4 regions of the Idiomarina sp. OT37-5b genome follow, and region 1 is predicted to be linked to each of the others. Evidence: predicted binding sites of a transcription regulator. Region 1 holds the regulator's gene; each other region holds the start of a gene.
The links. The regulator sigma-54, encoded in region 1, starts transcription at its own class of promoters, with help from an activator protein. The targets are predictions, from matches to a motif close to GTTGGCACGNNNNTNGNNT.
Positions count from the first base shown of each region.

Region 2: the regulator sigma-54 is predicted to act here: its motif matches at 4,887-4,905, upstream of glnA (glutamate--ammonia ligase).
Region 3: the regulator sigma-54 is predicted to act here: its motif matches at 2,931-2,949, upstream of flhA (flagellar biosynthesis protein FlhA).
Region 4: the regulator sigma-54 is predicted to act here: its motif matches at 3,966-3,984, upstream of flgF (flagellar basal-body rod protein FlgF).

Region 1 is NZ_CP027188.1:316,332-324,096, forward strand. It holds gene pmbA (metalloprotease PmbA) at 1-197, shown strand, start outside; gene mgtE (magnesium transporter) at 201-1,565, opposite strand; gene C5610_RS01505 (HPr family phosphocarrier protein) at 1,568-1,843, opposite strand; gene rapZ (RNase adapter RapZ) at 1,843-2,688, opposite strand; gene ptsN (PTS IIA-like nitrogen regulatory protein PtsN) at 2,679-3,149, opposite strand; gene hpf (ribosome hibernation promoting factor) at 3,152-3,439, opposite strand; gene C5610_RS01525 (RNA polymerase factor sigma-54) at 3,468-4,925, opposite strand; gene lptB (LPS export ABC transporter ATP-binding protein) at 4,957-5,682, opposite strand; gene lptA (lipopolysaccharide transport periplasmic protein LptA) at 5,687-6,217, opposite strand; gene lptC (LPS export ABC transporter periplasmic protein LptC) at 6,189-6,749, opposite strand; gene kdsC (3-deoxy-manno-octulosonate-8-phosphatase KdsC) at 6,746-7,294, opposite strand; gene C5610_RS01550 (KpsF/GutQ family sugar-phosphate isomerase) at 7,312-7,765, opposite strand, start outside.
Region 2 is NZ_CP027188.1:2,725,864-2,733,628, reverse strand. It holds gene C5610_RS12815 (DUF2959 domain-containing protein) at 1-435, shown strand, start outside; gene C5610_RS12810 (NADPH-dependent FMN reductase) at 483-995, shown strand; gene C5610_RS12805 (TetR family transcriptional regulator) at 998-1,621, opposite strand; gene C5610_RS12800 (DUF3081 domain-containing protein) at 1,817-2,098, shown strand; gene trhA (PAQR family membrane homeostasis protein TrhA) at 2,095-2,760, shown strand; gene typA (translational GTPase TypA) at 2,808-4,646, opposite strand; gene glnA (glutamate--ammonia ligase) at 5,028-6,437, shown strand; gene glnL (nitrogen regulation protein NR(II)) at 6,520-7,602, shown strand; gene ntrC (nitrogen regulation protein NR(I)) at 7,586-7,765, shown strand, end outside.
Region 3 is NZ_CP027188.1:686,730-694,494, forward strand. It holds gene fkpB (FKBP-type peptidyl-prolyl cis-trans isomerase) at 1-318, shown strand, start outside; gene ispH (4-hydroxy-3-methylbut-2-enyl diphosphate reductase) at 360-1,292, shown strand; gene C5610_RS03085 (type II secretion system protein J) at 1,364-1,681, opposite strand; gene C5610_RS03090 (Type II secretion pathway-like protein) at 1,659-1,874, opposite strand; gene C5610_RS03095 (hypothetical protein) at 1,861-2,358, opposite strand; gene C5610_RS03100 (prepilin-type N-terminal cleavage/methylation domain-containing protein) at 2,352-2,765, opposite strand; gene flhA (flagellar biosynthesis protein FlhA) at 2,991-5,132, shown strand; gene flhF (flagellar biosynthesis protein FlhF) at 5,147-6,541, shown strand; gene C5610_RS03120 (MinD/ParA family protein) at 6,557-7,429, shown strand; gene C5610_RS03125 (RNA polymerase sigma factor FliA) at 7,422-7,765, shown strand, end outside.
Region 4 is NZ_CP027188.1:652,386-660,150, forward strand. It holds gene C5610_RS02910 (CheR family methyltransferase) at 1-472, shown strand, start outside; gene flgB (flagellar basal body rod protein FlgB) at 699-1,097, shown strand; gene flgC (flagellar basal body rod protein FlgC) at 1,113-1,565, shown strand; gene C5610_RS02925 (flagellar hook assembly protein FlgD) at 1,579-2,262, shown strand; gene flgE (flagellar hook protein FlgE) at 2,278-3,624, shown strand; gene flgF (flagellar basal-body rod protein FlgF) at 4,026-4,769, shown strand; gene flgG (flagellar basal-body rod protein FlgG) at 4,793-5,581, shown strand; gene flgH (flagellar basal body L-ring protein FlgH) at 5,604-6,278, shown strand; gene C5610_RS02950 (flagellar basal body P-ring protein FlgI) at 6,293-7,393, shown strand; gene flgJ (flagellar assembly peptidoglycan hydrolase FlgJ) at 7,374-7,765, shown strand, end outside.

The DNA.
Region 1 (7,765 bases):
GCGACTATTCACGCGGAGCCGCCGGTTTCTGGGTAGAAAACGGTGAAATACAGTATCCGGTGGAAGAGATTACCATTGCCGGTAACCTGAAAGATATGTTGCGCAATATTGTTGCTATTGGCAATGACACAGACACCCGGCACGCGCTGCATACCGGGTCGGTGTTACTGGATGAATTACGAATTGCCGGTGTTTAACGGTTAGGCGGAAAGCAACAACGTCGCGGTGCCAAGGAAGGCAAAAATACCGACAACATCGGTAACCGTTGTAAGAATGACCCCGCCTGCAAGGGCAGGGTCAATATTAAATTTCTTCAATATCATTGGCACCGTAACCCCGGCCAGCGCGGCTGCCAGTAAGTTCGCCATCATCGCGAAGGCGATAATGCCACCGACCAGCCAGCTCTGCATCCACAACGCCACAACGGCGGCTATCAAGACCGACCAGATAACGCCATTAAGCGCCCCAATCGCGAGCTCCTTACCGATAAGCCAACGTGAGTTACTGGTACCGATGTGGCCGAGCGCCATACCCCGAATAACCAGAGTCAGTGTCTGACTGCCGGCGATACCGCCCATGCTTGGGACGATGGTATTGAGAATGGCGAGCACTGCCATTTGCGCCAAAATGTCTTCAAACAACGAACTGACCATTGCCGCCAGTAACGCGGTCAGCAAGTTAACCGCCAGCCATACGGTACGGCGACGGGTACTTTTCAGTACCGGTGCGAAGGTATCTTCATCATCCTCAAGACCGGCCATGCTCAGCATCGAGTGCTGGGCTTCTTCACGAATGATATCAACCACGTCATCGATGGTGATACGACCGACCAATTGCTGTTCTGCGTCAACAACCGGCGCGGAAACCCAGTCAAAGCGTTCAAAAAGTTTAGCGACTTCGGTTTCCTGCATATCAACCGGGATACTGACCACTTCGGTCGACATGATGTCAGAAACGATTTTGCTGGGATCAACGGTAACCAGCCGCGCCAACGAGATTTCACCAATCAGTTTGTCGTTGCGATCAGCAACATAGAGCATGTCAGTGGCTTCGGGTAACTCACCCTTCAAGCGCAAATAACGCAGAACCACGTCAACGCTGACGTCGGCCCGAACCGTGATGGTGTCGGTATTCATGATACCGCCGGCGGTATCCTCATCATAGGACAGTGCCGTCTCTGCACGTTCGCGGTCGCGCTCGTCCATTGACTTAAGCACTTCCTGATAAACCTGATCCGGAAGACCACGAAGAACATAGGCAAGGTCATCGGTGTCCATGCCTTCGGTTGCGGCGGCCAGTTTCTCCGGCGCCATTTGCCGGATGATCGACTTCTGTACTTCTTCGGAGAGTTCTTCGAGGATTTCACCGTGTTCGTCAACATCGACCAGCTTCCAGACGATGGCACGGTTTTTCGGCGGTGATGACTCCAGTAACAGCGCGATGTCACAGGCCGGCATATTATGCAGCATACGGCGGGCAGCCACGTACATGCCGTCCGCCAGGGCAGCATTCACCTCTTGAATACGCTGCATTGCATATTCTTTATCGGTCAGTTCGGCGACCATGCTTATTCGTCTTCCTCAAAGCGCTGTTCAAATAACTCGGTAACGGCTGCCAACGCGGCTTCGGCCTCATTGCCTTCGGCATATACATTAACCGCTTTGCCTTGTTTACCGGCAAGCAGCATCAGACACATGACACTGGCTGCATCGACACGCTGGCCGTCTTGTTCAACCGCGATTTTGGCATCGAAACGCTGGGTAAGTTGCGCCAGTTTGGTGGCTGCGCGTGCGTGTAAACCAAGTTTATTACGAATGATCAGTGTTTTACAGAGGGTTGCCATTATTTTGTTATCTCACGGTGGCGCACTTGCACATTAATCGCCGTATGACGAAAACGTTCTGCCAACTGCTCGGTGATGTAAACAGAACGGTGCTGACCGCCGGTGCAACCTGTGGCAATGGTCAGATAGCTACGGTTGCTGCGCTGAAAATGTGGAATCCAGGTGGCCAGGAAGTTTTCCACCTGATGGATGTACTTAGCAACCAGCGGTTGTTGCCGGAAGTAATGCTGGACATCATCATCCAGGCCACTGAGCAGTTTGAGCTCTGGCTGCCAGTGTGGGTTTGGCAATATGCGCGCATCAAAGACAAAGTCGGCATCTTTGGGTAAGCCGTATTTGAAGCCAAACGATTGAAAGACGATGATGAGCTTTTTCTGTGCCCGCCCCAGCACTCGTTCGGCGACTTGCTCACTCAGTTGGTGCAACGACAAGTGGCTACTGTCGATGCGCCAGTTGGCACGCTCCATAATCGGCTCAAGTAGCTTGTGTTCAAGCTGTAGGGCGTCAGTGAGGGGCAGTTCTTTTTGTGACAACGGGTGTAGCCGGCGGGTTTCGCCGAAGCGCTGTAATAAGGTTTGGTCATCCGCATCAATGAACAAAATTTCCGGCTCGACTTCAGCCGGGAGAAAGTCCAGCGACTCGAGTAATTCTTCCGAATTTTCGGGTAAATTTCTTACGTCGATACTGATGGCAATGCGATCATATTGCGCCATTACGGCATGCACCAGCGTCGGTAACAAAGCGATCGGAAGGTTATCAACGCAGTAGTAGCCAAGATCTTCCAGAACCCGAAGAGCGATGGTTTTTCCTGAACCAGACCGGCCACTAACAACGATTAACTGCATGATCCGTCACTGTCCTCATTAACAAAAATGTCGTAAAGATCCTGGTCACTATGTGCCGCTCGCAGTGCGCGGGTACACACCTTATCATTCATGCGGCGTGCTACGGTGGCCAGCGTTTGCAGATGATTTTCGTGTTCAGATTCGGGTACCAGCAGGGCAAAAATAATGTCTACGGGCTGGTTATCTATGGCGTCAAACTCAATCGGCTCGGCAAGCGTTATCAACACCGCCACAGGCTGAGTTGCATTGGGTAAGCGACCATGTGGAATCGCAATACCAAGGCCAATACCGGTACTGCCTAAACGTTCGCGATTTAACAGGCTCTCAAAAATATCATGGCGGGTAATGCCGACCAGCTTGGGAGCCGCAATTTGGCTAATGGTTTCTAATAGCCGTTTTTTACTTGCGCCCTCGACTGCACACTTGGTGCAGTCGGGGCTTAACAGTTCAGACAGTTGCATGATTAATGTTTTTTCATTTTCTCTTTGTGTTTAATAACTTGCCGATCGAGTTTATCAATTAAACCATCGATGGCCGCATACATATCGTCGTGTTGGGCATCGGCAAAAATTTCGCCGCCATTAACGTGCAGGTTGGCTTCCGCGATTTGTGCCGTTTTTTCTACTTTAAGGATGACGTGAACATTGTTGATGTGGTCAAAGTGTCGCTCAAGTTTAGCGAACTTAGTGTCTACATAGTCACGCAGTGCGTCGGTAATATCGATGTGATGACCGGTCAAATTAATTTGCATAACGTCTTCCTTCTTGTTTCTATCACGATTAAAGCAGACTCTTGCGTTGGCTCGAGGACGGAATGTTTAACGACTCCCGATACTTCGCAATTGTCCTCCTTGCTACTTGGATTCCCTGGTCTGCTATGAGTTCAGCAATTTTGCTGTCACTCAATGGTTTAGCGCGGTTTTCCGCCGCCACTAACTTCTTAATTAAAGCACGAATAGCGGTACTTGAACACTCACCTCCTGCTTCTGTATTGACATGACTGGAGAAAAAGTATTTGAGTTCAAACACGCCCCGTGGGCAGTGTAGATATTTCTGCGTAGTGACCCGTGAAATAGTGCTTTCATGCATATCGACGGCTTCGGCGATGTCGTTGAGTACCATCGGCTTCATAGCCTCTTCACCGTGTTCAAAAAAGCCTTGTTGGCGGTGAACAATGCAGTGTGCAACCTTTAACAAGGTCTCATTACGACTTTCCAAACTTTTAATGAACCAGCGCGCTTCCTGCGTGTGCGATTTTATATATTGACTGTCTGCTGCGGATTTTGCGGCTTTACTTAAGGCCGCATATTCTTCGTTCACTTTTAATTTGGGTACGCTGTCGGGGTTCAATTCGACCACCCAGCGCCCTTGTTTTTTTACCACTGAAACGTCGGGTATGACGTATTCAACCGGCTTCTGCGCAATTTGTTCACCGGGGTGAGGATGCAATTGCTGAATTAATTGCATAATCTCTTTCAGTTGCCCTTCGGATAAGCGCATTTTGCGCAGGATGGTGCGGTAATCGCGGCTACCGAGCAGGTCCATGTGTTGCTGTACAAGCTCCAGCGCCTGTTCTTTGAGTGGTGAGTCTTCTACTTGTTGACGTAACTGAATGCTCAGACACTCGGCGACATCGCGGGCACCAACACCAACGGGATCAAAATGTTGAATACGCTTCAGCACCATCAGCACTTCGTCTTCACCAATGTCCAGATGCTGTAACGCGGCAACGATGTCGTCAACGGAGGAAGTCAGGTAGCCATTATCATCAATCGACTCGATAATGGCTTCGGCTATTTCAGTGTCCTCATCGGAAAAATGCGACAGTTGCATTTGCCACAACAGGTGATCCTGCAGTGACTCACTGGTTTCGCCCTGATAGACATCCATCTCGCCGTCATAGCTTTTACCGTTAGGGCTGGTAACCGATGTCGGAGTGGATGAGGTATAGGTATCATCCCAGCTGCTGTCGACCGGGAGTTCATCAGGGAGTTGATCTTTTTTCAGCACATCAGAGGTTTCCTGATGGCTGTCATCACGATGATTAGAGGTTTCTGGTGCTTCACCCTCGACGTCCTGATGGTCACCGTCAACTTCAAGCAGCGGGTTGTTGTCCAGTGCCTCCTGAATTTCAGCCTGTAGATCCAACGACGACAACTGCAGCAGGCGAATGGCTTGCTGTAGTTGTGGTGTCATGGTCAGCTGCTGACCGATTTTTAACTGAAGGCTTTGTCGCATTTATCTGACTCCCGGCTTCACGCTATGCTGCTTACAGTGTGAACTGCTCACCGAGGTAAACATCCTTAACCTGTTGATTTGATAATATACTCTCAGCATCACCGCTGGCAATCAATTGTCCGTGACTGACAATATAAGCATGCTCACATACTGACAAGGTCTCACGTACATTATGATCGGTGATCAAAACACCAATGCCACGTTGTTTAAGGTGCTCGATAATTTTCTTGATATCGAGTACAGAAATCGGGTCCACCCCGGCAAACGGTTCATCAAGCAGAATAAAGGTCGGGTCCGCCGCCAATGCGCGGGCGATTTCAACGCGGCGGCGCTCGCCGCCGGAAAGGCTCATGCCGAGGCTATTGGCGATGTGGCCGATGTGAAACTCTTCTAACAGTGCATCAACCTTTTCTTCGCGCTCTACTGCGGTGAGGTTTTTGCGAGTTTCCAGGATTGCCATCAGATTGTCGCGCACGGTCAGTTTCCGGAAAATCGATGACTCCTGCGGCAAATAACCGATGCCACGTCGCGCTCGCTCGTGCATAGGCAGCAGGGTTAAGTCGGTGTCATCCAGATAAATCTGTCCTTTGTCGCTGTTCACCAAGCCTACGATCATGTAAAAGGTCGTGGTTTTACCGGCACCGTTCGGGCCCAGCAGCCCAATGATTTGCCCCTGGCTGACTTCCAGACTCACGTCCTTAACCACTTGCCGGCGTTTGTAACTCTTTGCTAAATGACGAACGGATAAAGTAGCCATGAACTCAGTTGTTGCTCCCGTTTTTATCGTCTTTTTTCTTTTTCGGCGGTGTGAATATGGTGGTTACCCGGTTGTTTTCAGAACCTTCGCCACTGGCTGAAACGGTCTGCTGAGCCAGGTCATAGGTAATAATTTGCGCACTCGAACGGCTGGAGCCCTGCGAGACTTGAGCATTCCCCACCAGCTCCAGCACTTCACGTGCCTGATAGTAGGTAATACGGTCGGCCTGTGCACTGATGGTGGAGCCGTCGTCCAGTTGTTGAGTATAGGTCGCTGGATTTCCTTCCGCGATAAAGGTGTCCGCCTGTTGATCCGCATTTCGCAGAGCTTCGACACGATCGGCCTTAATTTCCAACGTGCCCTGTTTGACGGTAACATTATCGGTCAGCAGTAGCCGGTTGTTTTTGATATCCAGTTCTTCATGCCCGGCGGTTAATTCAATGGCTTTCGAGAAGTCCGCTTCGCCTTGCGCATAAACGTTCGCACTGACGAGCAGCATAACGCCACTAGCGAGGCTCAAATACGGTCTTAACATGTCGGTTTAGCTCCATTTTTTCGGCGTATAAGTCAGCTTTCAGACCATCGCCCTGAATCGTAAGTTGTGGCCCAAACAGGGTAACTGGATAGTCAGTGCGCATTGTTTCAGCGGCCATATCAATGACCAGATATTCCGTCACAACCCTTTGTATAGCAGTATCAGGCTGAAGCGACTTTATTTCAACACCACGCTCCAGGATCAGCGTTTGGTCGTCATAAAAAGTGCCTTGTTCAGCACTGATTTGCCAGGTCGCCTGATTGTCCTCGGTATACACCGAATAAACCGGCTGGGTTAACTCTGTCAGCCCGATTTGCAGGTAGTGTGCCATGGCATCCGCTTTAAGCTGGTGTGCCAGGTTTCCTTCCGACTCAAATAATCGGGTTTCCAGCCCCCGAGCGGTGAAATCGGGCTTCATGATTTGTGAACGTTGTTGGGCAGTATCTTCACCTTCGTCGATAAAAGGGCGCCAGACCAGTAACAGTCCCGCCCCGAACAGCAGTAGCAGAATGAAGGTGATGCGACGACTCACAGACTGATCCCCTCAGCACTGCGAAGCTGGCCACTGGCCAACAGTAATAAATCACAGACTTCGCGAACAGCACCGTGGCCGCCCGCGCACCGGGTAATATAATCAGCGCCTTGTTGCACGGCCGGGTGCGCATCATGAACGGCGATACCCAGTCCGGAACGTTGAATTAATGCCAAATCCGGAACATCATCGCCGATGTAAGCGACCTGCTCGGGGGTCACATCGAGTTGCTCAAGCAATTGCTGATAAGCGACGGTTTTGTCGGATTGTCCCTGAAAAATATGACCTACGTCCAGGTGCTTCATTCTGCGTTCGACGATAGCAGACTGACGGCCGGTAATCACGGCCGTGGTAAAGCCGGCGTTAACCAGTGCCTTCATGCCAAAACCGTCACGGGTATGAAAGGCTTTCAGCTCTTCACCGTCGTTACCTAAATAAATACGGCCGTCCGAAAATACCCCATCCACGTCGAGCACCAGTAAACGTACCTGTTGAAACTTCTTCAGCAGCGCCTGCTCGATATCGCCATACCAGGTATTAATCATCTCCATTGATTATCTCCTCAGACAACGCCAGCTTGTAGCAGGTCATGCATGTTCATTGCGCCAACGGGACGGCCATCCTCGTCAACAATGATAAGACCGTTAATTTTGCGATCCTGCATAATTTTTAGCGCTTGCGCAGCCAGCATATCGGCGTTCGCGGTAATGCAGGAACGTGTCATAACCTCATGGATACCGGTGCTGTGAACATCGATACGATTGTCGAGAATGCGGCGTAAGTCACCATCCGTGAAAATGCCCGCCAGGCGCTTGTTGTCATCGACAATTGCGGTCATGCCCAGGCCTTTGCGCGACATTTCTAATAAGGCTTCACTGATGAGCGCCGTTTGTTCGGTTACCGGAACGCGATCGCCGGTGTGCATAATGTCCTGTAGGCGTAGCAGCAAACGCTTACCCAGTGAACCGCCGGGATGAGACAAGGCAAAGTCATCGGCGGTAAAGCCCCGGGTTTTC
Region 2 (7,765 bases), 480 kb from region 1:
GAACTGGAGCAGCAGTATAATGCGTTGAGCGATGATTACGAGTCGAGTAAAGCAGCAGCAGAACGAGTTCGTGAACGTATCGCTGAGGTGGATGACGTTGCTCAGGATCTGTTTGACGAATGGAGTGACGAGCTCGAACAGTATTCTAACGATTCAATGCGTCGTCAAAGCGAACGCCAATTGCGAGAGACTGAGCGCCGTTATGCCGACTTGATTCGCTCCATGGAGCGAGCCGCAAGTAAGATGGATCCTGTACTGGCGAAACTCCAGGATAATGTGCTGTATCTGAAACATAATCTGAACGCGCGGGCGATTACTGCGATTCGCGGAGAATTTGATAATCTGCAGGTCGATATTCGTGACTTGATTGACGAGATGGAACTTGCCATAGCGGAATCGGACAAGTTTATTGAGGCAATGAACTCAGGCGGTTGATTGTTACGTAGTAAGTAGAACGATGACTCATCAATAAGGAAATGTTCATGTCGATTTTATTACTTGGCGGAAGTCGCCGCAAAGCCTCATTGAATGGCAAGTTAAAACATCGAATCGCCGAAGTGGCTGACAAATTTGGTATCCGTTACAAGCTGTTAGACGCTGATGCGTTGGATGCGCCGATTTATCACGGTGACTTTGAAGACGCAGAGGGGGTACCTGCATCCATGCAGGCGTTGGCGAAAGACATTCACGCAGCGTCAAAAGTGGTATTAATCAGCCCGGAGTACAACTCTTCGGTATCGCCTCTGGTAAAAAACGCCATTGACTGGGTATCACGGCTGGAAAACCAACCGTGGCAAAATAAAAAGGTGCTACTGGGGGCGGCATCGCCGGGAGGTTTAGGCGGTATCCGCGGACTCATGCATTTGCGCGATATTCTCGGCAATGTGCAGGCCTGGACAGCCCCGAATTTTGCATTATGCCCGAAAGCCAGCGATGCCAGCATTGCGCAAATGGATGAAACCTTTCTGAAAAACTTTTTGCTGCAGGGCGACTAATCTCAGTTGCTTGATTGATTAAGGCCATCAAGGTAAATGGTGATGGCCTTCTCACCGTAATCGACCAGATCAAAATAATCACTGTCCAGTAGCCAGTTATAAATTAATCCATCCACCATTGAAAAAAGCCCAATAACGGCCATACGTGAATCAATACCGTTTTTTAACTGGCCATCGCGCTGTGCTTTGTGGAACAACTGTTCGAAGTCACCAATGCACTCGTTTCTGCCGCTGACATGGCGCAACTTAATGGGATTCACTTCGTCGATGTATTCGCATTTGTGCAGCAGGATACTGGCCAGCGCCTGGACACGGTCATTGGTTTTTATACGGGTAAGAAATTCAATGGTGCGCTGGCGCACTTCTTCCAGTGCATCGTAGTTATCCAGCTCGGCGATTTGCTCGCGCATTTCATCGATCGGTAACCGGACACGATCCATCAGCGACTCAATCAGATCCTGTTTATTACTGAAATGATGATAAATCGCACCGCGGGTGACCCCCGCCTGTTCCGCAACTTGCGCCATAGAAGTACGGGAAACCCCGTTTTTACCAAACAGATACTCGGCTGCATCCAGCAGTTTCGCCCGCGTCTCCATGGCATCTTCTTTCGTACGTCTAACCACAGTAGCGCCCTTCTCAGCTTCTTTGCATTGACTATGCTTAAGTATACCGCAAATTGATTAATCATGCACCAGCGCACGTAAGCTGTCTATTGATGCAAGTGGTTAAATTAGTAGCAAAAAGCCTTGTCGTGATAGTCTAGCTGTGCCGATAATACGTAATGATAACAGCAGTTGTCTAAATCACTGGAGGTGTTTATGAAAAACGAAATTGATTTTCGACTCATTCTCGATGCGTACGAGAAAATTCACGAACACGGAGAGGCCAAGCAAGGTAAACATGTTCTTGACGGCATTACTGCTTTTACGGATCACGATGGCTACACGGTGTTTTTGGAAGGGCATGGCGTTAAATTACGGCTAGAATTCCATAATAAGTATCATCTGGATTATGAAAAAGGCGACCAATTGGACAAGTTTATTCGCGCCTTGAAAAATATTTCAGAGGGTTATGAGACCCCCGGCCTGGAGCGAGGATGAGCAAAAAACGTTATACCGCCTGGGAGGAAGTCGCACACGCCCTGACGCACGGAGTAGGCGCGGTGCTCAGCATTGCTGCATTGGTGGTCATGTTGACCTGGGCAGGGGCCTATGGTGATACCTGGCATATCGTTGCAGCTAGCATTTACGGTGTCAGCCTGATCATTTTGTACACGGCCTCGACGTTATACCATGCGTTCCCGTGGCCGAAGTTGAAAGGGTATTTTCAACAACTGGATCACGCAGCCATTTTCTTATTGATTGCCGGAACCTATACGCCGTTCCTGCTGATTAATTTGCGCGGAGCCTGGGGCTGGAGCCTGCTGGCGGTTATTTGGAGCATCGCCCTGATTGGGGTGGCCATAGAGTTGTTTGTTAAGACGGCGCCTAAGTGGCTCTCGTTGACGCTATACCTTGGTCTTGGCTGGATGGCACTGGTCGCCATCAAACCGATGCTGGATAATGTTGCTCCTGCGGGACTGCTGTTACTGCTTGCGGGAGGATTGGCTTATACCTTCGGTGTGGTTTTCTACGTTTGGAAGTCGCTACCTTATCATCATGCCATCTGGCATTTGTTTGTGCTGGGTGGCAGTGTGCTGCACTTTTTCTCAATTTTTTACTACGTATTACCGCAGCCGGACCTGCTGACACTGAGCGGATAAAAAATTGCCCGCACGAGGCGGGCAATCAATTATGGTCGTTCAGAGGCTTAGCTCTTTGGCTCTCGGCTCAGACGCTTACGTTCATTTTCAGTTAATGCACGCTTACGGATACGGATAGAAGCTGGTGTCACTTCAACCAATTCATCGTCGTTGATGAATTCCAGGGCCTGCTCCAGCGTATAACGAATGGGTGGGCTCAATACCTGAGCGTCATCCGTTCCTGAAGCACGAACGTTCGTCAGCTGTTTACCTTTCAAACAGTTAACGGTTAAATCGTTCGAACGGTTATGAATACCGATGATCTGGCCTTCATACACTTCGTCACCGTGAGAAGCGAACAGCTTGCCGCGCTCCTGCAGGTTGAACAAGGCGTAGGTCAACGCTTTACCCTGAGCGTTCGAGATAAGAACACCGTTTACACGTTGGCCGATGGTGCCACCTTTGTGCGGACCATAATGATCAAACGTGTGGTACATCAAACCGGTGCCTGAAGTCAGTGTCATGAACTCGGTCTGGAAGCCGATCAAGCCGCGGCTTGGTACTTCAAAGTCGATACGCACACGACCTTTACCGTCCGGAGTCATGTTGGTCATCTCGGCTTTACGCAAGCCAAGTTTTTCCATCACCGCACCTTGGTGCTGTTCTTCGATGTCGACGGTCAGTGACTCGTACGGTTCCATCTTTTGGCCATCTTCGTGTTTGATGATAACTTCCGGACGCGATACCGCCAGCTCAAAGCCTTCACGACGCATGTTTTCGATCAAAACACCCAAGTGCAATTCGCCACGGCCAGAAACGCGGAATTTATCCGGGTTGTCCGTTTCTTCAACGCGCAACGCAACGTTGTGGACCAGCTCCTGCTGCAGACGCTCAAGGATCTGACGAGAGGTCACAAATTTACCTTCTTTGCCGGCAAACGGTGAGGTGTTGACCTGGAAGGTCATGGTCACTGTTGGCTCGTCAACGGTCAGCGGCTTCAATGCTTCTGGTTTACCTAACGCACAAACGGTATCGGAGATTTTTAATTCACCCAAACCGGTAATGGCGCAGATGTCACCCGCGTGAGCCGATGTGGTTTCAAAACGATCCAGGCCAAGGTAGCTAAATACTTGGCCGATCTTACCGTTACGTTTCTCACCATCGGCACCAACAATGGTGACTTGCTGGTTAACTTTAACGCTGCCGCGTGTCACACGACCGATGCCAATAACACCAACGTAGCTTGAGTAGTCAAGCTGAGAGATCTGCATTTGCAAATCACCGTCTGGATCAGCGTCAGGGTGGCTCACTTGGTTAACAATGGTTTCGAACAGCGGCGTCATGTCGGTGCCGACGGTTTCTTCTTCCCGCGTCGCCCAACCGTTTAATGCTGATGCGTAAACAACCGGGAAGTCCAACTGCTCATCGGTAGCGCCGAGGTTGTCAAACAAATCGAAAACCTGATCCATAACCCAGTCAGGACGAGCGCCCGGACGGTCAATTTTGTTGATAACAACAATCGGATTCAAGCCGTGCTCGAACGCTTTTTGCGTTACAAAGCGGGTTTGCGGCATAGGACCATCGACCGCGTCGACCAACAGAAGGACAGAGTCAGCCATTGATAATACACGTTCTACTTCACCACCGAAGTCCGCGTGTCCTGGCGTGTCCAGAATGTTAATTCGGTAGTCCTGCCAGTTGATCGCGGTGTTTTTTGCCAGGATGGTAATGCCGCGTTCTTTTTCCAGGTCGTTGGAGTCCATGATGCGCTCTTCGAGCTCACCACGACTTTCTAACGTGCCTGATTGTTGAAGTAGTTTGTCGACCAGTGTTGTTTTACCGTGGTCAACGTGCGCAATAATCGCAATGTTGCGAAGTTTATTGATATCAAATGCCTGAGTTGTCATTAAGAAAGCCTGTGTTTGTCGGAGTAAACCCTCCGACAGAGGGTTGATAAAAAAGAGCGCCGTATTCTACCTGTTTGCTTGGCAATTAAAAAGGCCTTGTTCGTTTTTTACGCAAAAGATTCATAATAGAAATTAGCTGGTTTGCACCAAATTGGTTTATAATGTTCCATAATGGTGCAATTAAAATCGGTTGCGGTATTCTTGTTAATGGTAAGTGTTTGATATTAAAGAAAATGCATTTTTGGTACGCAACTTGCTCTAACTGGAAAAGCTAGAAAAGATCATGACAGACATCACGCCAAAAGTGATCAATACTGTCAAACGTATAGATACAAACTACAGTTATTCTGTTTTTATTCATTGATTCCGCTGGAGGAAAACATGTCAGCAAGCAAGATTTTCGACGCCATAAAAGAGCATGACGTCAAGTTCGTCGACCTGCGTTTTACCGATACCAAAGGTAAAGAACAGCACGTAACGATTCCGGTGTCGCAAATCGACGATGATTTCTTCGAAGAAGGCAAGATGTTCGATGGTTCATCAATTGCCGGCTGGAAAGGCATTAATGAGTCTGACATGGTGTTGATGCCAGACGCCGACTCTATGGTTCTTGATCCGTTCACTGATGAAATGACGCTGAATGTACGTTGCGACATCCTTGAACCAGAAACCATGCAGGGTTACAGCCGCGACCCACGCTCCATCGCAAAACGCGCGGAAGAGTTCTTGCAAGCATCAGGCTTTGCTGACAATGCGTTCTTCGGTCCGGAACCTGAGTTCTTCTTGTTTAATGATGTACGTTTCCACACCGACATGAGTGGTTCGTTCTACAAAATTGATGCTGAAGAAGCGAAGTGGAACTCAGGCCGTGAATATTCGGAAGGTAACCTGGCACACCGTCCAGGCGTCAAAGGCGGTTACTTCCCGGTTCCTCCGGTTGATTCGGCACACGATATCCGTGGCACCATGAGTCTGGTCATGGAAGACATGGGTCTGGTGGTTGAAGCACACCACCACGAAGTGGCAACCGCTGGTCAGAATGAAGTGGCGACGCAGTATAATTCACTGACCAAGAAAGCCGACGAATTGCAGGTTTACAAGTATGTTGTGCACAACGTCGCGCACTCATACGGCATGACAGCGACCTTTATGCCAAAGCCGTTAGTCGGTGATAACGGTTCAGGCATGCACGTTCATATGTCGTTGCAAAAAGACGGTGAAAACCTGTTTGCCGGTGACCAGTATGCCGGTCTGAGTGAAACCGCGTTGTATTACATCGGTGGTATCATCAAGCACGCTCGTGCCATCAATGCGTTCTCAAACCCATCGACGAACTCGTACAAGCGTTTGGTTCCGGGTTTTGAAGCACCGGTGATGCTGGCCTACTCAGCGCGTAACCGCTCTGCGTCGATTCGTATTCCATTGGTTTCAAGTGCAAAAGCACGCCGCATTGAAGTCCGCTTCCCGGATCCAAGTGCCAACCCATACCTATGCTTTACCGCTCTGTTAATGGCCGGCCTTGATGGTATTCGTAACAAGATCCACCCGGGCGATGCGATGGACAAAGACTTGTACAACTTACCGCCGGAAGAAGCACGTGATATTCCTACCGTTTGTCACTCGTTGGAAATGGCACTGGAAGCGCTGGATAAAGACCGTGACTTCCTGAAACAAGGCGGTGTCATGGATGATGACATGATCGATGCTTATATTGGGCTGAAGTACAACGAAGTTGAAACACTTAAGAAGACAACCCACCCGGTTGAATTCGATATGTACTACAGCTGCTAAAGGCTTTGGGGGAGGGTTCGCCCTCCCTTTTTTAGCGATCAATGTGCACTATTTTGGTGCAGTACTGAGTTGAGGACAGCTTATGTCGCCACAGAGTCACGAGATCCTGGATGCGCTAATGACCGCGGTGGTCGTGTTGGATGACTCATTGAACATTCAGTACGTCAATGCGGCGGCTGAGTCTTTGCTTGATCACAGTGCCCGACGGCTGGTGAATGAACCATTTGCCAGTAGTTATGTGTCGACAACATTAGCGATGGAACAGCTCGACGATTGCCTGACTGATCAGCAAACGGTGGTCAACTCGGAAGCAGAATTCGTGCTGCACTCCGGTCAGAAAGTGACGGTAGAAGTCAGTGTGCAATGTATCGCATTGACAGGGGCGGAACAGCTTCAGTTGCTGTTAGAGCTGCGGCAAGTTGACCTGCAACGGCAAATTTTACGGGAAAATTCGCAGCGTCAGCAACTTTTTGCAACTCAGAGTCTGTTGCGTGGCATGGCGCATGAAATAAAGAACCCCCTTGGTGGGCTGCGTGGCGCTGCACAGCTGTTGGCAAGACAACTGACGGCACCGGATCTTATCGAATATACCGATTTAATTATTGCGCAATCGGATCGCTTGCGGAGCCTCATTGACCGATTGTTAGGGCCGGCGCGACTGGAACAACCTCAGCCGGTCAATTTGCATGAGCTGCTTGAGCGTGTTGCGCAAACACTGTCCTACGAATACGAGGAGACACTTAAGTTACGGCGTGACTATGACCCTTCGCTGCCGATGTTGTGTGGCATCTCGGATTCCCTCGAGCAGGTATTTCTGAACATTGCCCAAAACGCCGCGCAGGCGATGAATGGTGACGGCGAGATTCATTTAAAAACCCGCGTGGAGCATCAGTTAACCCTATTTGGTCAGCGTTACCGGCAATGCGCGGTGGTTACTATCAGTGACAATGGCCCCGGTATCCCCGAGTCACTGCAAGCACAAATTTTTTACCCGATGGTGAGCGGTCGTACCGGCGGCACCGGTCTGGGATTGTCGCTGGCACACAGTCTAGTGCACCAGCATGGCGGTAAAATCGAGTTTGAATCCAACGCCGGCGCGACACGGTTTCAAATCTATTTGCCCTATCGAGAATTAGAGGAGCATGGCGATGGCACAAACCGCTAAGCTTTGGGTGTTGGATGATGACGCTTCAATCCGTTGGGTATTGGAGCGAACCTTTGCTGAAACAGAGTTTCAGGTACGTTGCTTTGAACAGGCGGGCGAGTTGTATCAGGCACTGGAAACGGAGCAACCTGATGTGTTGTTAAGCGACATCCGTATGCCCGGA
Region 3 (7,765 bases), 370 kb from region 1:
GACGGTAGCCTGACGGAAAACTTCGAAGCTTGCCTGATTGGCCTGCGTGCCGGCTCTAAGCGTGAATTTACGCTGGAACCTAAAGACGCTTTCGGCGAGCCGAACCCGGATAACTTTTATTACGTGGACTCGTCTAAGTTCAGTGACGAAACCAAACCGGAAGTGGGTGCCATTCTGGCCTTTACCCAACCGGACGGTACTGAGCTGCCGGGCATTGTCCGCAAAATCAATGGTCCAACCGTTACCATCGATTTTAATCACCCGCTGGCCGGCCAGACGGTGATTTTTGATGTCGAAATTATCAGTGTTGAGCCTTAATGGCGTTAATCGCGCCAGTTGCTGAAGGCTCCGGAGGAATTATGCAAATACTGTTAGCCAACCCACGCGGGTTTTGTGCCGGTGTTGACCGCGCCATTACCATCGTTGAACGTGCGCTGGAAATTTTTGAACCGCCGATATATGTGCGCCACGAAGTGGTGCATAACAAATACGTGGTGAATTCATTAAAAGACGCAGGCGCAGTATTTGTCGAAGAGCTGGACGAAGTGCCTGACGACGCCATTGTCATTTTCAGTGCGCACGGGGTGTCGCAGGCGGTACGTCAAAACGCCAAAGACCGTGGTCTGAAAGTGTTTGACGCCACTTGCCCACTGGTGACCAAAGTGCATATGGAAGTCACCCGTGCCAGCCGCAAAGGGCATGAGTGCGTATTAATCGGCCACGCCGGCCATCCGGAAGTCGAAGGTACCATGGGCCAGTACGCCAATCCTAACGGTGGCATGTACCTGGTTGAATCGCCGGACGATGTGGCGACGTTGCAGGTGAAAGATCCCGACAACCTGCATTACATGAGTCAGACCACGCTGTCGGTCGATGACACTGCGGATGTTATCGACGCCTTAAGAGCGCGCTTTCCGAACATTCAGGGACCGCGCAAGGATGATATTTGCTACGCCACCCAAAACCGCCAGGACGCGGTACGCGAACTGGCCGGCGAAGCTGACGTGATGCTGGTGGTCGGCGCCAGCAACAGTTCAAATTCAAATCGCCTGCGCGAGTTGTCGGAAAAAATGGGCACTCCGGCCTATTTGATCGACGACGCGAGTTGCATCGACCGCAGTTGGCTTGACGGCAAACAACGCATCGCCGTCACCGCCGGCGCTTCAGCTCCGGAAGTTTTGGTGAAATCAGTCATCGACCAATTACGCGACTGGGGCGGCGAGACCGTCACCGAACGCGAAGGCCGAGCCGAAAACATCACCTTCTCCATCCCGCCGGACTTGCGCCCGTAGCTTGCGGCTTTCGTAGCTTGCGCCTCTGGCGCAAGAACTCTTTGCCGCTGTAGCGGCGGCTAGTTCTGCCTTTACCGTGTCAGAATAAACCGCAGGCTATAGGCGTCAGCGGATAGGGTTAGAACAGCTCGGTGCGCGTCGATGACATCGAGTTGCCAGTCTATTTCCATTGCTTCAACTGAAACGCTACCTTCACGCCATTGCGCTGCGATATCGGCATGTAACGTCATCATGGCTTCGACCCGCTCCGCTCGTTGTTGCACCTTAAGTTGTGTCGCCAGGGCGGTTTGTAGTGCATATAAACTACTGGGGAGCCACAGGGCGAAAATCGCGGCGGCTACCAATACCTCCAGTAGTGAAAATCCATCATTCCTTTTCAAGCTGCGCATAATAGGCCTGCTGGCGCACAAATTGCTGCTCGTTACGCTGCTTGAGTAATAGCCACTGCCGGTGTTGTTGCGCCTGCAGCGCCTGTGCCTGAAACAGCAACCCTGCCAGCGCCATCGAGCTGAGCGCGGTGAGCGTCACCACCGTCATTAACACTGCCAGCCCGCGCTGGTGACGAAGATTAGCGCGCAACATGCAGAACCACCTCGCGCTTAAAGGCATGATAACTGTCATCGCGCGGCGACTTAGCTGTCAGTGCCAGCTTAAGTAACGCCGCCGCAGCGGTTGGGGTTAACTGCATAACCAGCTCGTCGACGGCAATATCATGGTAATGGCTCAGACTTTGCCAGCCACGCTCAGGGCAATGAGGGGCGAGGGTGTGGCGCTGTACCTGACGGTTTTTAACCCGATAGGCTAACAGCCGGCCGTCGTGCTGTGGCAGCAAATAGCAACGACCGCTTAATGCGATGGCGTCGGGGTTGGCATTGGCAGCATCTTGGGCGATCTGTTCAATCAGTGACTGTGCTGTTAAAAAAGCCTTGGTCGATTCGCCTGACCCCAGTTGCTGGCCCAACTGCCAGGCCCAGGTCTGCTGCACCGCGAGCACCACCAGCAAGCCCAGCGAAGCGGCGACCATCATTTCCAGTAAGCTCGCTCCGTTCTGACAACGCCTTAACATGGCCGCAACCCGCTAAGCCGTTGCCCAGCCGACTGACAGCGACGAATCCGGCCAAGCCCGCTGATAATAATCTTTACTGCATAACCGCCGTTACGCAACTCCAGGCTGCCGGCCCGGGCAAAACCGCTGGCTCCTTCAAAACTCAGCGGCGCACCGGCATAAAAGTTATGCGTCAACAGCAACCGCGGCGGCAGCTCCGTTGCCAACGACGCCAAATCCACCGTAACCGAACGGTCTTCAGCCATCGCAAAAGCCTTACGTTGTTGCAGTAACAACATCACCCGTTCACTCCATACCGCCATCTGCACCCGCTCCGAGGTCTGCTGTAACCCCGGCATCCCCGCCGCCAGCAAGAACGCCACCACCACCATCGACACCAATAACTCAAGCAAACTAAAGCCCATCACAACACCGCCCAAAACCACCCAGTTTAGCCACCTTGGGCCAAACGCCCATTGCACGGTAACGGATAAATTCGTACGCGATATCGGCTTCGATGGGCCCGCCGTCAAAAGCCTCGGCGAAGCCGAAAAAAGCCGTGCCGAAGGCACAAACAGCCGCGCGAAGCGCAAGCTGGCATGTATCTTGAATAAACAACCCCAGATTCAAACTTTTGACGCGAGAAACGAAGTATGGCGAGTGGTGCGGAACGGCTTAACAGCGTAAAAGCATTTGCACAGAATAACTCCTATTTAATCAAAGGTTTCGGTACCCCCCTGGCGGTGATGGCGATACTGGCGATGGTGGTGTTGCCGATCCCGGCGATGATCCTGGATATATTATTCTCGTTTTCCATCACCCTGTCGCTGGTGGTGATGCTGGTTGCGGTTTATACCCAGCGACCACTGGACTTTGCGGCGTTTCCGACGGTGCTGCTGATCGCCACCGTCCTGCGCTTGTCGCTCAACGTCGCCTCCACCCGTATTGTATTGCTCGAAGGTCACAACGGTCCGGGCGCTGCCGGTAGCGTTATCGAAGCCTTTGGTAGCGTGGTGATCGGCGGTAACTACACCGTCGGTTTGGTGGTGTTCGCCATTCTCGTTATCATCAACTTCGTGGTTATCACCAAGGGTGCCGGACGTATCTCTGAAGTCACCGCACGTTTTACCCTTGACGCCATGCCGGGCAAACAAATGGCCATTGACGCCGACCTGAACGCCGGTTTGATCAACCAGGAAGAAGCCAAACAGCGTCGTCAGGACGTTACCCGCGAGGCGGACTTCTACGGTTCAATGGACGGTGCCAGTAAATTCGTTAAAGGCGATGCCATCGCCGGTATTCTGATCCTGCTGATTAACATCATCGGCGGCTTCCTGATTGGGATGATCCAACATGGTCTGAGCTTCGGCGAAGCCATCGAGGTTTACACCCTGCTGACCATTGGTGACGGTTTGGTCGCGCAAATCCCGGCACTGTTACTGTCGGTTGCCACCGCTATCATCATCACCCGCGAAAACGACACCAAAGACATGGGCGACGCGGTGGTGTTTCAGTTGGTCGACAACCCCCGTGTCCTGGTGATTGCCAGTGCCGTGTTGTTTGCGCTGGGCGTGATCCCGGGCATGCCACACCTGGCGTTTTTAAGCATGTCGGCGGTACTGGCCGGCGCCGCTTACTTCAAAATCAAGAAAAGCGAAACTCAGGAAGGTGAGCTGGTCGAAAAAGAGCAGCAGGAGCAAAAACAACAGCAAGTCCAAAAAGAGCTCAGCTGGGACGACGTGCGCCATGTCGATACCCTGGGTCTGGAAGTGGGTTATCGTCTGATCCCGTTAGTCGACAAGTCGCAGGGCGGCGAGCTGTTGTCGCGCATCAAGGGTGTGCGTAAGAAGCAGTCGCAGGAATTCGGCTTTCTGGTACCTTCGGTGCACATTCGCGACAACCTCGATTTAGGCCCGAACAGCTACCGCATTACCATGATGGGCGTCACCATGGGCGAAGCCGAGATCCGTCACGACTGGGAACTGGCGATTAACCCGGGTCAGGTGTTCGGCGAACTGGACGGTGAAAAGACCAAAGATCCGGCCTTTGGCCTGGATGCGGTGTGGATCCGCCCGGAACAGCGTGAACACGCGCAAACGCTGGGTTACACCGTGGTGGACGCGGCGACGGTGGTGGCAACTCACCTAAGCCAAATCGTCACCAACCACGCGTCACAGTTGCTGGGTCACGAAGAAGCGCAGGAACTGCTCGATCGCCTTGGCCGCAGCCATCCGAAACTGGTCGAAGGGCTGGTACCGGATATGCTGTCGCTGGGCAATTTTGTCAAAGTGCTGCAAAACCTGCTCGATGAGGGCATCGCCATCCGCGATATGCGTACCATCGTACAGACCCTGGTGGAATACGCACCACGGAGTCAAGATCCTGACGTTCTCACCGCCGCCGTGCGCATCGCCCTGCGTCGTCTGATCGTGCAGGATATCTCGGAGGGCGCGCCAGAACTGCCGGTTATCACGTTAGCACCAGAGTTGGAACAGATGTTGCATCAGTCTTTGCAAGCCGCCGGTAATGACGGTAATCAGCAAGGTGCAGGCATCGAACCCGGCCTTGCAGAACGGTTACAGGAATCATTACGCGACGTACATCAGCAACAGGAAATGAACGGAGAACCGTCGGTGTTGCTGACCTCGGGGCTACTGCGCTCGACCATGGCACGCTTTGCCCGTCACGCGACAGATGGCATGAGAGTACTGAGTTATCAGGAAATCCCCGATGATAAACAAATTCGGATCGTCAGCTCTATCGGTGGAAACCAAACCGTGGGCCAGAATAGTTAGGATGGGAGTCGCTTGTGAAAATTAAACGCTTTTTTGCCGAAGATATGCGCCGCGCATTGCTGCAGGTAAAAGAAACCCTGGGCCCGGACGCCGTGATCATGTCGAATAAAAAGGTCAACGGTGGCATCGAAATCGTCGCCGCCGTCGACCCCGACGCCCAACAACCCGAACCTGCACCAGCACCAGAGGTTGCGACTGCGAAGCAGGAGCCCACCCCAGCCAGCTCCCTCGCCGAACTCCTCCAACGCCAAGCAGCGAGTGCCGAAGGCACAAGCCACCCCGTAGGTCGCGCCTTTGGCGCGACAGCAAGCGCAAGTGCCGAAGGCACAAGCGCGCCAAACCAGCAAGCAAGCGACGAAGGAGCGCGCGCCCAGCAAGCGGCAACGCCGCGCCAAGCAAGCCCACAGGGCGCCGAGCAAGCCCCGCAGGGGCGCCAAGCGCTCGGGGATGACATCCCCGAGCACGTCAGTGGCGGCAGTGCTGCTGAAATCGCCGAATTAAAAGCCCAGATCCGCGGCATCAAAGACCTGTTGCAACATCAGCTAAGCGGCCTGATGAAGCAAGAAATCGAGCGCGAAGAACCCATCCGTGCCATGCTCACCAAACGTTTGATGGGCATGGGTCTGAGCGAACGCATCGCCGATCAGATCGCCTGTTTCATTCCCGAAGGCGGCGAAGACGACGACAGCTGGGAGCAATGCCTGCAATTACTGGAAGGTCAGCTCAATACCACCGCTGACGATATTTTGACGCGTGGCGGCGCGGTGGCCTTGGTAGGCCCGACCGGTGTCGGCAAAACCACGACCATTGCCAAGCTGGCAGCACGTTACGCGCAGCGTCACGGCGCTGACAAAGTGGCGCTGATCACCACCGACACCTTCCGTATTGGTGCCAGTGAACAATTACAGACCTATGGACGTATCCTGGGTTGTCCGGTAAAAATTGCCAATAACGCCAAAGAGTTGGCCGATGCGTTACTGACGCTGCGCGATAAATCACTGATCCTGATCGACACCGCCGGCATGGGCCAGCGTGATAAACGCCTGAACGACCAACTGGCCACGTTACTGCACAATAACCGTCTGCGTATTCGCCCATATCTGGTATTATCAGCAACGTCACAAACGCAGGTACTGAATGACGCCGTCAAACAGTTTAAAACACTGCCGTTAAGTGGCTGTATTTTTACCAAACTGGACGAATGCCTGAGTCTGGGTGAGAGCATCAGTGTTGCCATCGAGCATGGCATGGCGGTAAGTTATCTAACCAACGGCCAGCAAGTACCGGAAGACATCAAAGTGGCGGACGCCCATTTTCTGGTGAACGAAGCTGAGCGCTTGTATGACAAAAGCATTTGTTCGAACATGACAGAGATGCCAAAATCGTACTGGCACACGAGTATTAACTAAAGAAGTAGCGCGCACATGGATCAAGCAAGTGGCTTAAGAAGAATGAAACAGTCAAAGATCAAAGTAATTGCAGTCACCGGAGGCAAGGGCGGCGTGGGTAAAACCAACGTGTCGCTGAATATGGCGATTGCAATGGCGCAGCAGGGTAAGCGCGTCTTGGTCTTAGACGCCGATCTGGGGTTAGCAAACGTTGACGTCATGTTGGGCCTCAGAGTGCGTAAAAACCTTTCTCATGTGCTCGACGGTACTGCCGATTTGCGGGACATCCTGGTGGAAGGGCCGGCGGGCATCCAAATCGTACCGGCCACTTCAGGTACGCGCACCATGGTCGAGTTGACCGAGCGTGAAAACGCCAGCCTGATCCAGGCATTCAGTGAGCTTCAGGGCGATTTTGATGTCTTGATCGTCGATACCGCCGCCGGTATTGGCAACACGGTGGTCAGCTTTGCGCGGGCATCCCAGGACGTTATCGTGGTGGTCTGTGACGAACCGACGTCAATTACCGATGCGTACGCGTTGATGAAAGTATTGAGTCGCGACCAGGGTGTGTTTAAGTTTAAGGTGGTTGCCAATATGGTACGCAACCTCCGTGACGGCCAGGTGCTGTTTAATAAATTGACAAAAGTCACCGATCGATTTTTGGATGTCGCGTTAGAATTGTCCGCTATTATTCCGTTTGACGAAAACCTGCGTCAGGCGGTCAGAAAGCAAAAGGCGATGGTCGTGGCGCACCCGAAATCACCCGCATCGTTGGCGATAAAAGCGCTGGCGAAGAAGGCCCTGGGCTGGCCAATCCCTGCCCAAGCAGGTGGCCACATGGAATTTTTCCTTGAACAATTAATAACTTCTGCCGATAACAGATCTAAGCAGGATGTTGCCAATGAATAAAGCAGCTGTGTACAGTGCGCATGCCGACAACCGTCAGGCCATTATCGAGAAGCATACCGGTCTGGTTAAGCGCATTGCGCACCACATGATGGCGCGATTGCCGGCCAGTGTGCAAATCGACGACCTGATCCAGTCGGGCATGATTGGTTTACTGGAAGCGGCACGAAATTTTGACGGCAGCAAAGGGGCCAGCTTTGAAACCTTTGCCGGCATTCGTATTCGCGGTGCGATGCTTGACGAAATTCGCCGGGGAGACTGGGCGCCGCGCTCCGTACACCGAAACCATCGGCGGGTACTGGAAGCCATTCGGCAGGTTGAGAACGAAACCGGCCGTGA
Region 4 (7,765 bases), 340 kb from region 1:
GGCGATGACTTACCTGGAGTACAAAGCCAAAAACCCCGGCGCCTTAAAAGGTGGTATCCGCATCACCGCCACCGATATTTCCAATAAAGTGCTGGAACAATGCGCCATCGGCGAGTACGACAGCCTTGCCATAGCCCGCGGCTTATCCGCCGAGCGGCAAAAGAAGTTTTTCACGGAAGGCAGCAAACCCGGCTCGATGAAGGTTAAAGACGACGTAAAAAGTTTCGTCCAGTTCCGCCACCTCAATCTGCTCGACAGCTACGCGCTGCTCGGTAAATTCGATATCATCTTTTGCCGCAACGTGCTGATTTATTTTTCTGCTGACGTAAAGCGGAAAATTATTGCCCAATTCCGGCAATCGCTTAATCCCGGCGGTTATCTTTTCCTCGGCGCTTCTGAGTCCATCTCTGGCCTCACCGAGGAATTTGAAATGATCCGCTGCAACCCGGGAATTATCTACAAAAGGCGCTGACGCGCCTTTCGCCTGGCGCCGCCGCTGGCGGCTTGCTTGGCGGCCTCGCTTCGCTTGGCCTTGCTCGGCGTGCGCTACGCACACTTGCCAGGCGGGGCTATGCCCCTTGCGGTAGGTCGCGCCTTTGGCGCGACTCATCGGCTTGCGGCAAAGGCGCAAGCGACGGAGCCCAAGTTGGCACGATCTCTGCATCATCTCCCACATCGAACCAACGGGAGACGAAAAAATGGCACTTTCCATGGACAAACTCATGGGCATTCAGCAATACACGCTGGGCGTACGCACTCAGCGTGCGGAGATGATTGCCAACAATATCGCTAACGCTGACACCCCCGGCTACAAAGCCAAAGGCCTTGATTTCCAGCAAGCACTGAAACAAGCACAGCGGGGCATGGACAGCTATAAGTTAGCGCGTACCCACGAAAAACACTTCAACGTCGAAATCAAACCCACCGGACAAGAAAAATTCCGCGTACCCACGCAACCCGATACCGGTGACGGCAATACCGTTGATGTGCAGTTGGAACAAAACTTGTATGCACAAAACGCATTGGAATATGAAATGACCATGAACTTTCTCGACGGCCGCATCAAAGGCGTCAAGAAAGCGTTAAGTGGCCAATAGGCGAGGTAAGCAACGATGAGCTTATTTAACATTTTCAACATCAGCGGATCGGCAATGAGTGCGCAGTCAGTGCGCCTCAATACCACCGCCAGTAATTTGGCGAACGCCAACTCCGTGAGTAGCAGCGTGGAAGAAACCTACCGCGCCCGCAACCCGGTCTTTGCAACCGCATTGGCGGATGCCGGCGGTAACTACCGTGGTGACAGCCTGACCAATCAAACTCAGGCCGGGCAAGCCGCTGGTGTCAAAGTAAAAGGCATTGTTGAAAGCCAAAAACCGCTGCAAATCGAATACGCGCCAAATCATCCCATGGCCGATGCAAACGGTTACATTTACCGCTCAAACGTCAACACCATGGAAGAGATGGCCAACATGATTTCCGCTTCGCGTTCCTATCAGACCAACGTGCAAGTAGCGGATACCGCGAAAACTATGACCCAGCGTTTACTGCGCCTCGGTCAGGCCTAACAGGAGATAACCGATGGAAGGCGTAAGCAATAACTCCTATATCGATAACTTACGGTGGCAGAAGGAAGAGCAAACGAAGTATGCCGATCCGGATGAAAACCAAAAGCTTGAGCAGGAAGACTTCTTCAAACTGTTAACGCAACAGTTGAACATGCAGGATCCGACCAAGCCGGTGGAGAACGATCAGATGATCGCTCAGATGACTAGCTTTACGATGGCTGAGGGCATTACCGGGTTACAGGAACAGTTCACCAAGTTCACTGAAAATATGACCTCGAACCAGGCTCTGCAGGCATCAACGTTGGTAGGTCGTAAAGTCTTGGTACCTACGTCAACAGCATCACTTGAACCCGGTGCCGGCGCATCGGGTATGATTGCTGCTCCACAAACCGCTCAAAATGTGCGCTTGAGCATAAAGGATGAGACGGGTGCTGTGGTGCGAACCATTAACCTGGGTGATTTGCCTCAGGGAACAAAAGATTTTGAATGGGACGGACTGGATGATGCCGGCAATGAAGTGCCGGCCGGCAAATACAGCTTTACCGCCAATGGCCGAGTCGGCAACAGCAGTGAAGAGCTCCCGTTACAAATGCACGCCACAGTTCAAAGCGTTAGTACCGGCGGCGACCGCGGCATTGTTTTAAACCTTAAAGGCTTAGGTGGCATCAATTTTGCTGATGTCACAGAGATTGGATAATTAGTGAGGTGACTTATGTCATTTAATATTGCACTTAGCGGCATCAACGCATCACAAAAAGATCTTGATACCACCGCCAACAACATTTCGAACGTTAAAACGACGGGTTTTAAACAGTCCCGCGCAGAATTTGCTGACGTTTACGCAACGAGTATTTTTAATGCCGGTAACACAAAAGTAGGTGACGGTGTATTAACATCGCAAGTTGCTCAGCAGTTCAGTCAGGGAACACTAGACTTTACTGATAACTCGTTAGATATGGCAATCAGTGGTAACGGCTTTTTTGCCACGACCGATGATCTGGGTTCGCGCGATATGACCTATACGCGGTCAGGCGCTTTTAAACTTAATGATGATAAATTCATTGTGGATAACCAGGGCAATTACTTGCAGGGCTATCAGGTTGACCGTAATAGTGGAGCAACCACATCGACAAGTTTAGCGACTACCCAACCTATTCGTATCCCAGATGTAGCTGGCGCGCCTCAAAGTACTAATAACGTATTTACTGCATTTAATGTTGACGCGCGGGTTGCGACGATTGATGGCACAGCGACACCGTTTGACCCTAACGATCCGTCTTCTTATCACAGTTCCACATCGGCGACTGTATATGATTCGTTAGGAGAGTCACATGTACTTTCCACCTACTATGTGAAACGTGCGCCAAACTCTTGGGATATTTATGCGACATTTGACGGTCAGCAAATTGACTTAGGAACAACGCCTGGGGGCACGCCATCTACAGCACCGTCAACGGACAACTATGATGGTTTGAATGTTAGCTTTTTAGGTAACGGCGAACCTGATTTGGCGGCGGGCGAGCAGACTTTTTCGCCCGGAACACTTGACCTGAGTGGCTCCGGCCCGTCTGGTCCCTATTTAGATAATGGTGCTACGGCACAAACGATACAGTTTAATTTCCAAGACCAAACCGGAACCACAACACCAACGCAGTTTGCGTCGGACTATGAGGTAACGTCACTGGATCAAGATGGAACAACCGTAGGCCGACTGACCAATGTTGATATTGGTAAAGACGGTCTAATTGCCGCTACGTATTCAAATGGTGATGTTCAGTACCTCGGGCAAGTTGCACTTGTACGCTTTGCTAATGAGCAAGGTTTGACTCAAATCGGTGGAACCAAATGGCGTCAGAGTCTTGACTCAGGCGAGGCTCTGGCAGGTGAAGCAAATTCCGGTACTTTTGGTTCAATTGAAGCCTCCGCACTGGAAAACTCCAACGTCAACCTGACCAAAGAACTGGTGGACTTGATTTCAGCACAACGTAACTTCCAGGCCAACTCGCGTTCGCTGGAAGTGAATAACACGCTGAACCAGACGATCTTGCAGATCCGGTAGCTCTCGCTTTTAGCGCGAGGGCTTTCGGCTGCGCCGATGCTTTCTTCGGCTACGCGATGCTCTTTGCGACTTCGTCGCGGCTGTTTGTGCCTGCGGCACGGCTGTTTATCGGCTTGCTTCGCTCGCCGATGGCTGTTTAAACATAATGAGGGGCTTGCATTCGCAAGCCCTTTTTTTATTTCTTGCGCTAAAAGCGCAAGCTACTGACACTCCGTAGCTCGCGCTTTTAGCGCGAGGGCTGTATTCGGCGGAGCCGAAAACAGCCGCCACGCAGTGGCCAAAAGCCGTGCCGCAGGCACAAACAACCGCCCGTAGGGCAAACGACCGCGCCGAAGGCGCATGTTGGCACGATGTCTGCATATATCCGACCAAGACGACAAATTTTTGGCTGGAGGTCAGCGATGGACAAAATGCTTTGGATTGGAATGAGCGGCGCAAAAGAAAACATGAACGCCGTCGCCTTGCGCGCCAATAACCTGGCAAACGCCAACACCACAGGGTTTAAAGCCGACTTACAACAAGCTCGCTCCATGCAAGCGTTTGGCGAAGGCTTACCAACCCGCGTGTTCTCGATGACAGAAAGCCCGGGGCAAAACTTTGCCAGCGGCGCACTGCAAACCACCGGCCGTAATCTTGATGTTGCCATCCAGGGGCAGGGCTGGATTGCCGTACAAGACGAAAACGGCAACGAACGCTACACCCGCAATGGCAGTTTAGAAATCGGCCCCGACGGCATGCTGAAAAACGACCGCGGACAGCCGGTTATGGGCGATGCTGGCCCCATCTTTATTCCGATGCCCGTTGATAACCTCACCATCGGTGCCAACGGCAATATATCCATTCGCCCACAAGGCGCACCGGAAGACGCCATGGAACTGGTTGACCGGATCAAACTGGTTAACCCACCCAACGGCAACATCAAAAAGACCAACGACGGCTTGTTTGAGCTGAAAGACGGACAACAGGCCATCGCCGATGCCAACGTAAAACTATCGATAGGCGCGCTGGAAGGCAGTAACGTTAATGCCGTCGAAGAAATGACCCAAATGATCGCACTGCAGCGCCAGTACGAAATGAACGTAAAAATGATGAAAACCGCCGATGAAAACGCCCAGCGAGCTGAATCGCTGATGCGCATCAGCTAATCGGCCGGTAGAGGAGCAACACCATGAACCCAGCATTATGGATCAGTAAAACCGGATTGGACGCGCAGCAGCGCGACATCTCGGTTATCTCAAACAACCTGGCTAACGCCAGTACCGTGGGTTTCAAAAAAAGCCGCGCGGTGTTCGAAGATCTGCTGTATCAAAACATCAACCAGCCCGGTGGCCAGTCAGCGCAAGACGTGGAATTGCCGAACGGTTTGATGATTGGTGCCGGTACCAAGGTGGTGGCCACGCAAAAATCACACACCCAGGGTAACGTACAAACCACCGACAACTCACTGGATGTGATGATTTCCGGCAAGGGCTTCTTCCAGATCCTGATGCCTGACGGCACGGTTTCTTATACTCGCAACGGCCAGTTTTCATTAAATGAAGAAGGGGAAATGGTTACCTCCGGTAACGGTTACCCGCTGGAGCCGGCGATTCAGATCCCAGAAGATGCGATTTCGGTCAGCATTTCTCAGGAAGGCGAAGTAACCGTGCGACAGCCGGGCAATGCCGATAACGCGGTTGTCGGGCAAATCAACTTAGCCAGCTTTATCAATCCAGCCGGTTTAGAACCCATCGGCCAGAATCTGTATAAAGAAACCGCAGTCAGCGGTGCGCCGTTAGAGGCAGTGCCGGGCGTTGATGGCATGGGCACGACCATTCAGGGCGCACTGGAAAGTTCGAACGTTAACGTAACCGAAGAACTGGTTAACCTGATTGAGTCGCAACGGGGCTACGAGATGAACTCGAAAGTGATTTCGTCCGTTGACCAGATGCTCAGTTACATCAGTCAGCAGCTTTAAGATAAACGGAATAGGTGATGTTATGCGTATTGCAGCGTTAATTTTAGCAAGCCTGGTGATGGCCGGTTGTGCCTCGAACCAACCCAAGCCAATGCCGGATGATCCGATGTACGCACCGGTGTTACCCGAAGAGCGGGCGCAACCGGTGGTACCAAACGGTTCCTTGTTTCAGGCGCAGTACGCTGACAGCTTGTATTCTGACATTAAAGCGCGGCGTTTAGGCGATATCATTACCGTTAGCTTGCAGGAACGCACCACCGCCAGTAAATCGTCATCGACCGAAACCACCAAAGACAGCAACACCGAATTGCCGTCGCCGCAGTTGTTTGGTCGCGACGTCAGCATCAACGGCAATCCGCTGTCGGCCAGTTTTGGCGGCACCCGTTCGTTCAGCGGTGAAGGCGATGCCGATCAAAGCAACCAGCTGAACGGCGAAATCACCGTTACCGTGATAAAAACCCTGGCTAACGGCAACCTGATTGTGCGTGGCGAAAAGTGGATGCGGATTAACACCGGCGATGAATACATCCGCCTGACCGGCATGATCCGGCCGCAGGACATCAGTGCCGACAACACCATTCCGTCAACCCGGGTAGCCAACGCGCGGATCGAATACAGCGGTACCGGCACCCTTGCCAACGTGCAGGAACAAGGTTGGTTAACGCGCTTCTTTAACAGCCCCATCTGGCCGTTCTAACGGAGACCTGAACGATGTTACGTTGCATAAAGTTTGTCGTCATTGCAGTGAGTCTGGTGTCCCTGGTATTACCGGCACAGGCTTCTCGCATTAAAGACATCGCCTCGGTAGAAGGCATTCGTGATAACCAGCTGGTTGGCTACGGCCTGGTTGTGGGCCTGCCCGGTACCGGTGAACAGACACCGTTTACCGACCAGACCTTCCGCACCATGCTCGGTAACTTTGGTATTAATGTACCGGCCGGCGAGCGGCCAAAAATTAACAACGTCGCCGCGGTAGCCGTCACCGCCGACATTCCGCCGTTCGCGAAGCCGGGTCAAAAGATTGACGTCACGGTATCCTCGGTGGGCAGCGCCGACAGCCTGACCGGCGGCACCCTGATGCAAACCTTTTTGAAAGGCGCTAACGGCGAAGTCTATGCGGTCGCGCAGGGTAACCTGATTGTCGGAGGCCTTGGTGCTGAAGGCAACGACGGTTCACGGATTGTGATTAATACCCCGACCGTTGGCCGCATCCCAGGCGGTGCCACCGTTGAGCGGGAAATCCGCACCTCTTTTGGCAGCGGCGACTACTTTACTTTTAACCTGCATCAGTCCGATTTCACCACCGCCAAACGCGTCGCTGAAACCATCAACGGTTTGGTCGGTGAGGGCACAGCACAACCGCTGGATGCCACCTCAATTCGGGTTCGTGCACCACGGGATCTGGGCCAACGCGTCAGCTACATGTCGACATTAGAAAACCTCGAAGTGGAACAGGCTCAGGGGGCCGCAAAAATTATTGTTAACGCCCGCACCGGTACCGTCGTGGTCGGACAAAACGTTGAACTGCGCCCGGCCGCCGTCGCCCACGGTAATATGCAGGTGACCATTGCCGAAAACGTTCAGGTCGATCAGCCGAACCCGTTCGGCGACGGTGAAACCGTGGTAACCCCACAAAGCATCATCGATGTGCAGCAAGACGATGCCCGCATGTTCGTGTTCGAACCCGGCACCACATTGAACGACCTGGTACGGGCGGTAAACCAAATCGGCGCCGCACCGGGCGACATGATTGCGGTGTTAGAAGCATTGAAGCAAGCAGGAGCGATTTCCGGTGAGCTCATCGTTATTTAATACCGACGCTGCGCGGCTGTTTGAACTTGCGCCAAAGGCGGGTGTAGGTCGCGCCTCTGGCGCGACGGGTGCGGTGCTGGACAATCACTCGCTGGACGCGCTGCGTAAAGAAGCGTTCGGCGACAATAAAGAACAGGCGCTGCGCGCCGCGGCACAGCAGTTCGAAGCCATATTTTTGAACATGGTGCTTGGCAGCATGCGTAAAGCCAACGACGTGTTTGCCGAAGGTAATATGCTCAACAGCCGCTACGGCAATATGTACCGTGATATGTATGACCAGCAGTTGACCTCGGAATTGTCCTCGCAAGGCTCACTGGGGCTGGCCGACTTGATGGTCAAACAGTTAAGCGGTCAGGCCGGCCTGAACGACGC